Regions from separate parts of the Lysinibacillus sp. FSL K6-0075 genome, predicted to be linked through region 2. Evidence: riboswitches for the same ligand, from Rfam matches in the RefSeq annotation. Region 2 holds a riboswitch; each other region holds the start of a gene.
What was found. A riboswitch is a leader RNA that binds a small molecule or an ion and turns the genes downstream of it on or off. The one in region 2 is predicted to bind S-adenosylmethionine.
Positions count from the first base shown of each region.

Region 1: another riboswitch for S-adenosylmethionine. It lies ahead of metK (methionine adenosyltransferase); the one in region 2 lies ahead of MHB65_RS02350 (MetQ/NlpA family ABC transporter substrate-binding protein).
Region 3: another riboswitch for S-adenosylmethionine. It lies ahead of MHB65_RS19580 (methionine ABC transporter ATP-binding protein); the one in region 2 lies ahead of MHB65_RS02350 (MetQ/NlpA family ABC transporter substrate-binding protein).

Region 1 covers NZ_CP151947.1:3,769,805-3,773,086, forward strand. The annotation lists gene metK (methionine adenosyltransferase) at 71-1,267, opposite strand; SAM riboswitch class I at 1,526-1,644, opposite strand; gene pckA (phosphoenolpyruvate carboxykinase (ATP)) at 2,034-3,282, shown strand, end outside.
Region 2 covers NZ_CP151947.1:503,221-506,502, forward strand. The annotation lists gene MHB65_RS02345 (ATP-binding cassette domain-containing protein) at 1-280, opposite strand, end outside; gene MHB65_RS02350 (MetQ/NlpA family ABC transporter substrate-binding protein) at 387-1,217, opposite strand; SAM riboswitch class I at 1,307-1,411, opposite strand; gene MHB65_RS02355 (PPC domain-containing DNA-binding protein) at 1,534-2,037, shown strand; gene MHB65_RS02360 (pyridoxal phosphate-dependent aminotransferase) at 2,512-3,282, opposite strand, start outside.
Region 3 covers NZ_CP151947.1:3,930,393-3,933,674, forward strand. The annotation lists gene MHB65_RS19570 (MetQ/NlpA family ABC transporter substrate-binding protein) at 1-420, opposite strand, end outside; gene MHB65_RS19575 (methionine ABC transporter permease) at 490-1,158, opposite strand; gene MHB65_RS19580 (methionine ABC transporter ATP-binding protein) at 1,148-2,176, opposite strand; SAM riboswitch class I at 2,259-2,362, opposite strand; gene MHB65_RS19585 (thioredoxin family protein) at 2,419-2,730, opposite strand; gene MHB65_RS19590 (hypothetical protein) at 2,744-3,085, opposite strand; gene gcvH (glycine cleavage system protein GcvH) at 3,176-3,282, opposite strand, start outside.

The DNA of each region.
Region 1 (3,282 bases), 1.8 Mb from region 2:
AATGTTGCCCCTTTTCTTATTAATACATTAGAATAATTTTCTAACGACTTCATTACTTTAGTTCAATAGTTTATAAACGTGCTTTTTCTCGTAGTGCATCTGCTTTATCAATTTGTTCCCATGGTACATTTAAATCTGTACGACCAAAATGTCCATACGCAGCCGTTTGTTTATAAATTGGACGACGTAAATCAAGCATTTTAATGATACCTGCTGGGCGTAAATCGAATAGCTCGCGTACCCATTCTACGATCTCACTTTCTTTCGCTTTACCTGTACCAAATGTATCTACCGCAATAGAAACAGGCTGAGCTACGCCAATTGCATAGGCAAGTTGTACTTCAGCACGTTCTGCTAAGCCCGCTGCTACGATATTTTTCGCTACATAACGTGCCGCATATGCCGCTGAACGGTCTACCTTTGTTGCATCCTTACCAGAGAATGCACCACCACCGTGACGTGCATAACCACCGTATGTATCAACAATGATTTTACGTCCTGTTAAACCAGCATCTCCTTTTGGCCCACCGATTACGAAACGGCCAGTTGGGTTGATGAAGTATTTCGTGTTAGCATCTAATAATTCACTTGGCACGACTGGAGCAATAACAAATTCTTTTAAATCCGCTTGAATTTGTTCAAGTGTTGCTTCTTCATCATGCTGTGTTGAAATAACAATTGTATCCACGCGAACGGGTACATTATTGTCATCATATTCAATCGTTACTTGCGTTTTCCCATCAGGACGTAAATAGGCAAGTTCACCTGATTTACGTACTTCTGTTAAACGGCGTGCTAATTTGTGTGCTAAGCTAATTGGTAATGGCATTAGCTCTGGTGTTTCATTACATGCATAGCCAAACATTAAGCCTTGGTCACCAGCACCTATTGCTTCAATATCCGCATCTGTCATAGAGCCTTCACGTGCCTCTAATGCTTGATCAACACCTTGTGCAATATCAGGTGATTGTTCACCAATCGCCACAAGCACCGCTAAGTTTTCAGCATCAAAGCCATATTTACCTCGTGTGTAGCCTATTTCTGCTACAGTGTCACGAACAATACCTTTAATATCTACGTAAGTAGAGGTAGTAATTTCTCCTGCTACTAATACTAACCCTGTTGTTACAGTTGTTTCACACGCTACACGTGCATTTGGATCTTCTGCTAAAATAGCATCTAAAATGGCATCCGAGATTTGGTCACAAATCTTATCTGGATGTCCTTCTGTTACACTCTCTGATGTAAACAGTCGACGGTTTGTCATTTGGTTTTCCTCCTAAATACTCTTACAATAAGTAGTTGTGTATGAATACGGTACTCATTACCCATGTCAAGTCCGCTCCTAAGGATTGAACTCTCAAGCCGTTACTGCTGCTTTTAACACGAGGATTTCGAAAGATCCGTCATTATAATAAGGAAAGAACTACATATACTTACCTTTACATTGATTTTTAACAATAAAAAAATCCTTTTCTCACGTTACTTTACATGAGGAAAGGAATAATGACTGCGTAACCTTTCACTCTTATCGTTCAAGGGATGTTCCCTTGCATCAGGTTGGCACCAACGCATGTCGTGAAATAGTTCATGCAGGTTGCCGGGTTTCACAGGGCCTGACCCTCCACCAGCTCGGGATAAGAGTATCCGTTCAATCTCATGTTACTGAAAAGGTCGAACGTTGTCAAATATTTTCTTATGTATTACTGTATAAAAAGGAAAGAACAGATTAAACAAAAACTTTTCATACTTGGATGATGATGTAAATAGAAGCAAATTAATCCCTACAACATACCTAGCTACTTGTGGTAACATATGTGTGGCTCAATTTTCGCGCCTAATTACTGTAGGATTGATGGTATTCTACTCGAAAAACATTATTTTTTGTCAGTTTATTGAAAAGTGATAAAAACTCTAAAATAATTTCTTAATTAGTATAGATTATTTAAGCAATTGTGTTATACTATTTTTGAAATTAAGAAAAAATCCCTCTAAATCAAGGGAATACTATAAAAAAGGATGGTATTTAATCGATGAATTCAGTAGAAATTGCAAACGAACTGAAGGAATTATTAAACGGCGGTAACATTAATGTTCAACTTTCAGTACCACAATTAGCAGAAAAAGCTACCTCTCGTGGTGAAGCAATGTTAACAGTAGATGGCGCAGTTCGTGCAGAAACTGGCAAATACACTGGTCGTTCACCTAAAGATAAATATACGGTAGAAGAAGAAAGCACAAAAGATCAAATTGACTGGGGTAAAGTCAACCAACCAATCTCCTCTGAAGTGTTCGATAACCTATACGTAAAAGTAATAAAATATTTAAAAGAACGTGACGAGTTATTCGTATTCAAAGGCTTTGCAGGTGCTGACAAAGATTCACAATTAAGCATTCAAGTCATTAATGAATACGCTTGGCACAATCTTTTTGCTCATCAATTATTTATCCGTCCAACAGCAGATGAATTAGCTTCTCATGTTGCCGACTTCACTGTCATCTCAGCTCCTAACTTTAAAGCAGATCCTGCGGTTGATGGTACTGCTTCTGAAACATTCATCATCGTATCACTTGAAAAGAAAATTATCTTAATTGGTGGTACTGAATATGCTGGTGAAATGAAAAAATCTATCTTTGGTATCATGAACTACTTATTACCACAACAAGGTATTCTTTCCATGCACTGCTCAGCAAACGTTGGTGAAGCTGGCGATGTGGCATTATTCTTCGGTCTATCTGGTACTGGTAAAACGACATTATCAGCTGATCCAGATCGTAAGCTAATCGGTGACGATGAACACGGTTGGTCTGCTAATGGTGTGTTCAACATTGAGGGTGGTTGCTATGCTAAAACAATCAACCTTTCTGCTGAAAAAGAACCAGAAATCTACAATGCAATCCGCTTCGGCTCTGTTTTAGAAAACGTAGCTGTTGATCCAGAAACTCGTATTTGTGACTATGATGATGGTTCACTAACAGAAAATACACGTGTAGCTTATCCAATCCAATACATCGAAAATATTGTTGATCCTTCTGTTGCAGGTCATCCAAAAACAATCATCTTCCTAACAGCTGATGCATTTGGCGTGTTACCTCCAATCAGTAAATTAACAAAAGAGCAAGCAATGTATCACTTCCTAAGTGGTTTCACTTCTAAACTTGCTGGAACTGAACGTGGTGTTACTGAGCCAGAACCAGTATTCTCTACTTGCTTCGGTTCACCATTCCTTCCACTTCCTGCAACAGTATACGCAGAAATGTTAGGACAAAAAATTGACGAGC
Region 2 (3,282 bases):
ATAGATTAAAGTGCTGGAAAATCATCCCGATTTTTTGGCGTGTTTGACGTAATTCATGAAGAGAAAGGGTCGTAATGTCTACATTGTCTATCACTACTTTTCCTGCTGTAGGACGTTCTAGTAGATTAACACAACGAATGAGTGTACTTTTACCAGCACCACTATAGCCGATCACACCATGAATTTGTCCCTTTTTTACATGAAGATTGATCCCATCCACAGCTTTAATGATGCCTTTTTTCGACTTGAATTCTTTTGAGATATTTTGTAATTGAATCATGCGATTGTTTGCTCCTTTCTCAACCTTCTAAAAAGCAAGAATCTGCTCGTCTTCCCATAGAGGAATTTCGGCAGATTCTTCGGCTTATAGAAGCTTCCTGAATGTATTACCAGCTAGGGATTACTGAACCTTTGAATTCTTCTTCGATGAATTGACGTACTTCATCAGATTGGTAAGCCTCAACGAACTTTTTAATTGTTGGGTCATTTTCATTTTCAGCGCGTACGACAATGTAGTTCACGTATGGAGAGTCAGTAGATTCCAATAAAATAGAGTCGTCTTTAGGGTTAATGCCAGCTTCTAATGCAAAGTTTGTATTAATAGCTGCTACATCTACTTCACTAAGCTGTTTAGGAATTTGAGCTGCCTCTAATTCAATGAATTTTAAATTCTTTTTGTTTTCTTCTACATCACGGATTGAGGCTGTTAAGTCTGCGCCATCTTTTAGCTTAATATAGCCAGCTTCTTGTAAAACAAAGAGGGCACGTGCTCCATTCGTTGGGTCATTTGGTAGGCCAAACGTTGCACCATCCGGAATGTCATCAAAGGATTTATATTTTTCAGAGTAGATACCCATTGGATTCAAAATCGTTTTGCCCACTGGGACTAAATCTGTATCATGATCTTTATTAAATGTATCGAGGAAAGGTTCGTGTTGATAGCTGTTCGCATCAAGATCACCTTCAGCTAAGGAAGTATTAGGTAAAACATAGTCAGAAAATGATTTTAGCTCTACTTCTAGCCCTTTTTCTTTTGCTACTTTAGCTGCTACTTCTGCAATTTGCTCATGTGGACCAGAAGTGACACCTACGACGATTTTCTTTTCATCAATTGCCTCAGCTTGGCCTTTACTATCTTCTTTAGAGCCACAACCTGCTAGAGCTGCTACTAATGTTAAACTTGCTAAACCTACTAAAAATTTATTTTTCTTTTTCATGAAAACTACCTCCAAGATTGTTTTTATCGGTTTTTTGAAAATAAAAAAACTCTCTTACAAACTAAGAGAGGCTCATGAAAAGATGTCCTCTCTTATCTATCAAACGAAGATCGTTTGCAGGATTTAGCACCTTCCTTTAAAAAGGAGGTTGCCGAGCTTCATAGGGCCAGTCCCTCAGCTACTCTTGATAAGAGATTTATAATATTTTTTTGTAATTCCGATAGAACTAATATAATTTATAGGGTATAGTAAGTCAATAATTAATTTTTAAAATTTTTATATAATTATAATATTTCGACGTGAAAGAGGGATAACAATGTCTGTGAGAGTTAATTATGGTATAGGTTCATTTGGTAAGGTTATTAGTGCTCGTCTTCTAACAGGGACAGATATCATTGAGGGAATTGAGGCGCTCTGTGAAGAGAATCATATTGAGTCAGCAACGATTGTTAGCTGTATTGGTAGCTTTCAAAAAAGTAGCTTTGTATATTTAGTGCCAGATGCAACAGCTCAGATTCAAGTTCGTTTTAGTGATGTGGTTGAAAAAGATGGACCACTTGAATTTATTCAAGGCTCTGGTGTGGTGTGTAAGCGTGACGGGGGATATGAAACACATTTCCATGGTTCTATGAGCGATCAATGGGGTGTTGTGTCAGGTGGGCATTTAATAAAAGGGGGAAATCCTGTTATTACTGCTGACCTAGTACTGGCTGAGGTACAAGGTATTCAACATATTCGAAAATTGGATGATGAAACAGGTCATGTTCAATTTTATCCATTAGAAAATGGTTTAGGGCAGCCAAGGAAAATTGAAAAATAATGATCCTGTAGCTAGAGTTAGCTACAGGACACATGTTGTGGAAAAAAGATCATGTCACTAACAGAAAAAGACCTGTTAGCAGGGTGATGGGTTGATTTCCGTTCCGCCAGCGTCCTTTCCAGGGGGTGTCCGATGAGCCGCTTCACTCACTTCCGTTCGCTCCAAGGTCTCCTCTGTGACGCTAAATCCCCTAGGAGTGACGCTGGCTCCACTCCAATCAACCATTCTGTAAAAATGTCTTTCCCTCTTTCATACTAGTAGTAGTGAACAAAATAACTCATTATTTGTATGATTAGAGAGAGGATAGGCTCTTATTTTCAATGTGGAGAGATGATTAGTCACAACAACCCTCAATAAAAATGAGTAGTGTACACCTTCATTTTATTTGTACAACCTTTGTTAAGACGATAACACTTTTATGGATTGGGGTAGAAGGTCTTTTCACCTTTCACAAATAATCTATTGATGGCATTGTCATTTGTTAAATAATTGTAACTGCTCGATTCTATGGATTGCTTCACGTAAACGTTCCTCGCTTACCAGCAAACCGATACGGACGTAGCCTTCGCCATATTGACCGAAACCATTGCCAGCTGCCACAGCAATATCAGCTTTTTCAAGCAATAGATCAGCAAATTGTTCGCTTGTATAGCCTAATGGTACAGGGAGCCATGCGAAGAAGGAGCCTTTTGGAGCCGTAACATGCCAGCCGATTCTTTGAGCTTCTTCAATGAGTACATTTCGGCGACGCTCATAAGTAGCTCGTAGTTCATCCGCACATTGTTGGGAAGCTGTCAGTGCTACTGCTGCTGCTTGTTGAATAGCAGGGAATTGACTACAAAACAGATGATCCTGAATAAGATTAATAGCAGCAATAATCTCGGCATTCCCAACGGCAAAGCCTATACGCCAGCCTGCCATATTATAGGTTTTCGATAGGGTATACATTTCAATCCCAACTTCTTTTGCACCCTCTGCTTGTAGGAAGCTAATTGGTTTATTACCGTCAAATCCTATTGCTCCATAAGCAAAATCATGTGATACGATAATATTGTGTTCCTTCGCAAAACGAACGGTTTCTTCAAAAAACGCAAGTGTTGCTGTACCACCTGTAGGATTGTTCGGGTAATTTAGGTAAAGTAGCTTTACCTTTTCTTTCACTTCATCAGATAATGCATCATAATCAGGTAAGAAATCATTTTCAGCAAAAAGTGGCATCACTTCAAAATTAACATCCCCTAATAC
Region 3 (3,282 bases), 1.6 Mb from region 2:
GCCCTCAGGTAGGTCTTCTAACGTTTTATATTTTTTTGAGTAAATACCGATTGGTTCAATATGAACGCCACCAGCATTGACAAAATCATAGCCATTGTCTTTGATTTGTAGTTCTAAGTAAGGAATGTGCTGGAAATAGTTTGCATCAATTTCTTTTGACTCTAAATCTTGGTTTGGTAGAACATAATCTGTATACGTTTCAATTTCAAGGTCGACGCCTTCTTTAGCTAAAATCGGTTTTGCTTTTTCTAAAATAACTGCGTGCGGTGTATTAGAAGCACCTACTTTTAATGTTACGTTTTCTTTACTATCTGTTTGATCGCCAGATGCTGATTTTTCATCTTCTTTTTTATCTGTACCGCAAGCTGCTAATGCTAGTACAAGTATTGATAAAAATAATCCTGCTAATAACTTCTTCATTTATGACACTCCCTTTTATTTGTTTAAAATATGTTAGCGGTAAGAACCGGAATAACCTCAATTTTCTTTCTAGCGTTTATCAATTCTCTCAGTAAATAAATCACCAATCCATTGAATAATAAATACGACTACTAAGATCAAAATAGTTGCCATTAATGTCACATCTTGGCGATTTCGTTGGAAGCCGTCTAGGAACGCTAGGTTACCAAGACCACCTGCACCGATAATTCCAGCCATCGCAGTATAACCTACAAGGGCAACAGCCGTTACAGTGATACCAGAAATTAAAGCTGGTAATGATTCAGGGATCAATACTTTCCAAATAATTGTAGAAGTTTTTGCCCCCATTGAACGGGCTGCTTCTATAACACCTTTATCAATTTCGCGTAACGCAATTAATACCATACGAGCATAAAATGGTGCTGCACCGATAATCAATGCTGGTAACGCCGCATTAGCTCCTCGAATTGTACCAAGTAAAAACTTCGTAAATGGAATTAATAAAATAATTAATACGATAAATGGAATGGAACGGAAAATATTAACGAGTGATCCTGTTAAAAAGCTAACGATTTTATTTGCCCATAACTGATTGGGGCTAGTTAAAAATAGAACGATACCAATGGCTAACCCAAGAATAAATGTCACAACCGTAGAAATAGCTGTCATATACAATGTTTCATACGTAGCTTGCCACATATTTTCCCAGTCTACATTCGGAAAGAGATTAGTTAGCATTTGCAATCACCTCCGTTTGTACTTCGACTGTATTTAAATAACGAAGGGCTTCAGCCACGTTTGTCTTCGAGCCATCAATTTGCACAATCAGTGTACCGTATGCACCATTTTTTGTTTGTGAAATATTACCATGAACAATACTTACTTCTACATCAAATTGTTTCACAAGATGTGAGATAACAGGCTGTTCTGTTTTTTCACCAACAAAAATCAGTTTGACAAGTTGTCCAGTTGGATAGTTTGTTTTGATTTGTGCCACCGTATCCTGTGTTTCCTTTGTGTCTGTAATTTGAGATACAAACTTTTTGGTAATGGCCGCTTGTGGTGCTTGGAAGACTTGTAATACCTCACCACGTTCCACAATTTCGCCTGCCTCCATCACCGCTACACGATGACAAATTTTGCGGATGACATGCATTTCGTGTGTAATCAGGACAATTGTTAAGCCTAAGCGTTCATTTATATCAACGAGTAAATCGAGAATGGCATCCGTCGTTTCAGGATCGAGTGCCGATGTCGCCTCATCACATAGTAAAACTTCTGGATTATTCGCTAATGCACGGGCAATCCCTACACGTTGCTTTTGTCCACCAGAAAGCTGGGATGGATATGCCTTATCACGTCCTTCTAGGCCTACAAGTGCAATTAATTCCTTTACACGTGCTTCACGTTGAGCCTTTGGAAAACCAGCGATTTCTAAAGGGAAAGCAATATTTTCAGCCACTGTTCTCGACCAAAGTAAATTGAAATGCTGGAAAATCATACTTACCTTTTGTCTAGCTGCTCGAAGCTTTTGCCCTTTTATCGATGAAAATTCTTGATTGTTCACCGTTACTGTTCCTGTTGTCGGTTTCTCTAAACCGTTTAATAAACGAATCATGGTACTTTTACCAGCGCCACTATAGCCGATAATGCCAAAAATTTCACCTTTATTGATGGTAAGGTTGACGTCTTTGACTGCCGTTAATTCGCCATTTGCTGTTTTGTATTTCTTTGTAATATTTTGAAGCTGGATCATAGCGAATACTCCTTTTCTCATATAGAAAACCCCTTCACTCACAGACAAGTAGAAGGGGTCACGTATTATACGTTAAACCGTTCTCTCATCTTTCAAAGAAAAATCTTTGGGTGATTTGGCACCTTTTCACATTGTGATGGTTGCCGGGCTTCATAGGGCACTTCCCTCCGCCACTCTTCATAAGAGTTCGATATATTTAATGTTTTAGTAATATATTTGATACTTTACCACGCTAGTAAAGTTCAGTCAATTGATTTTTTTAACAATTCATATAAAAATGGTACGGATTGAAAAGCATAAATCTTTTCTGTCACTTTTTCGCCATCACTGATGAGTAGACATGGAACACTTTCAATTTGATGCTCATAGGCTATGTGTTCCAAAAAATTGATATTCGCTTTGCCAATTTGTAGCTGTGGCAGTAATTGTTCAATAATGGACATCATTTTGGATGCCACTGCGCACGTTCCACACATTGGTGTATATAAATAAAATGCAGCTGTCTCTCCCGACTGTTGGGCCGCTGCCCACTGCTCTGTTGACCATTCTTCCATTTTTCACGCAACCTTACAAAATATATTCATTATGGATTGAGAAATGTGCACGCAGTAAAATCATTGCTAACACTTTTCTTGGTGTTGTCTCTACTTCCTTGTACGTTGGCATTGTACGAAGGTGCTCAGCTTCTGGATAATGTCTGTCCATTAATGCACGTAGCTTATCACCAGAAGTATCTGCATCAAAAAAAGTAAATAGCTCACAGCCCTCGTAGGGATCAAGTAGTTCTTCTAATTGATGCACACCAATTGTGCCGTTCGTACATAGTATTGTAACATTCTCATTTAAAATAGGCTCAATTTGTAGCTTATCTGAGCGTCCTTCTACTATCAAGCATTTTCCCTCGAACATTACGCCACCTCCATTTAGAGATCCCACTTATAAGTCATTATATAACAAAAAACGCCGGTAGTTTCCGACGTTTTTTGATTATGGCTTGTCTTATTCAGCGATCATTTCTTCGTATTGCTCTGCTGTCATTAGTTTCTCAATTTCTGATGCATCAGCAGGCTCAACAACGATCATCCATGCTTTTTCATATGGTGATT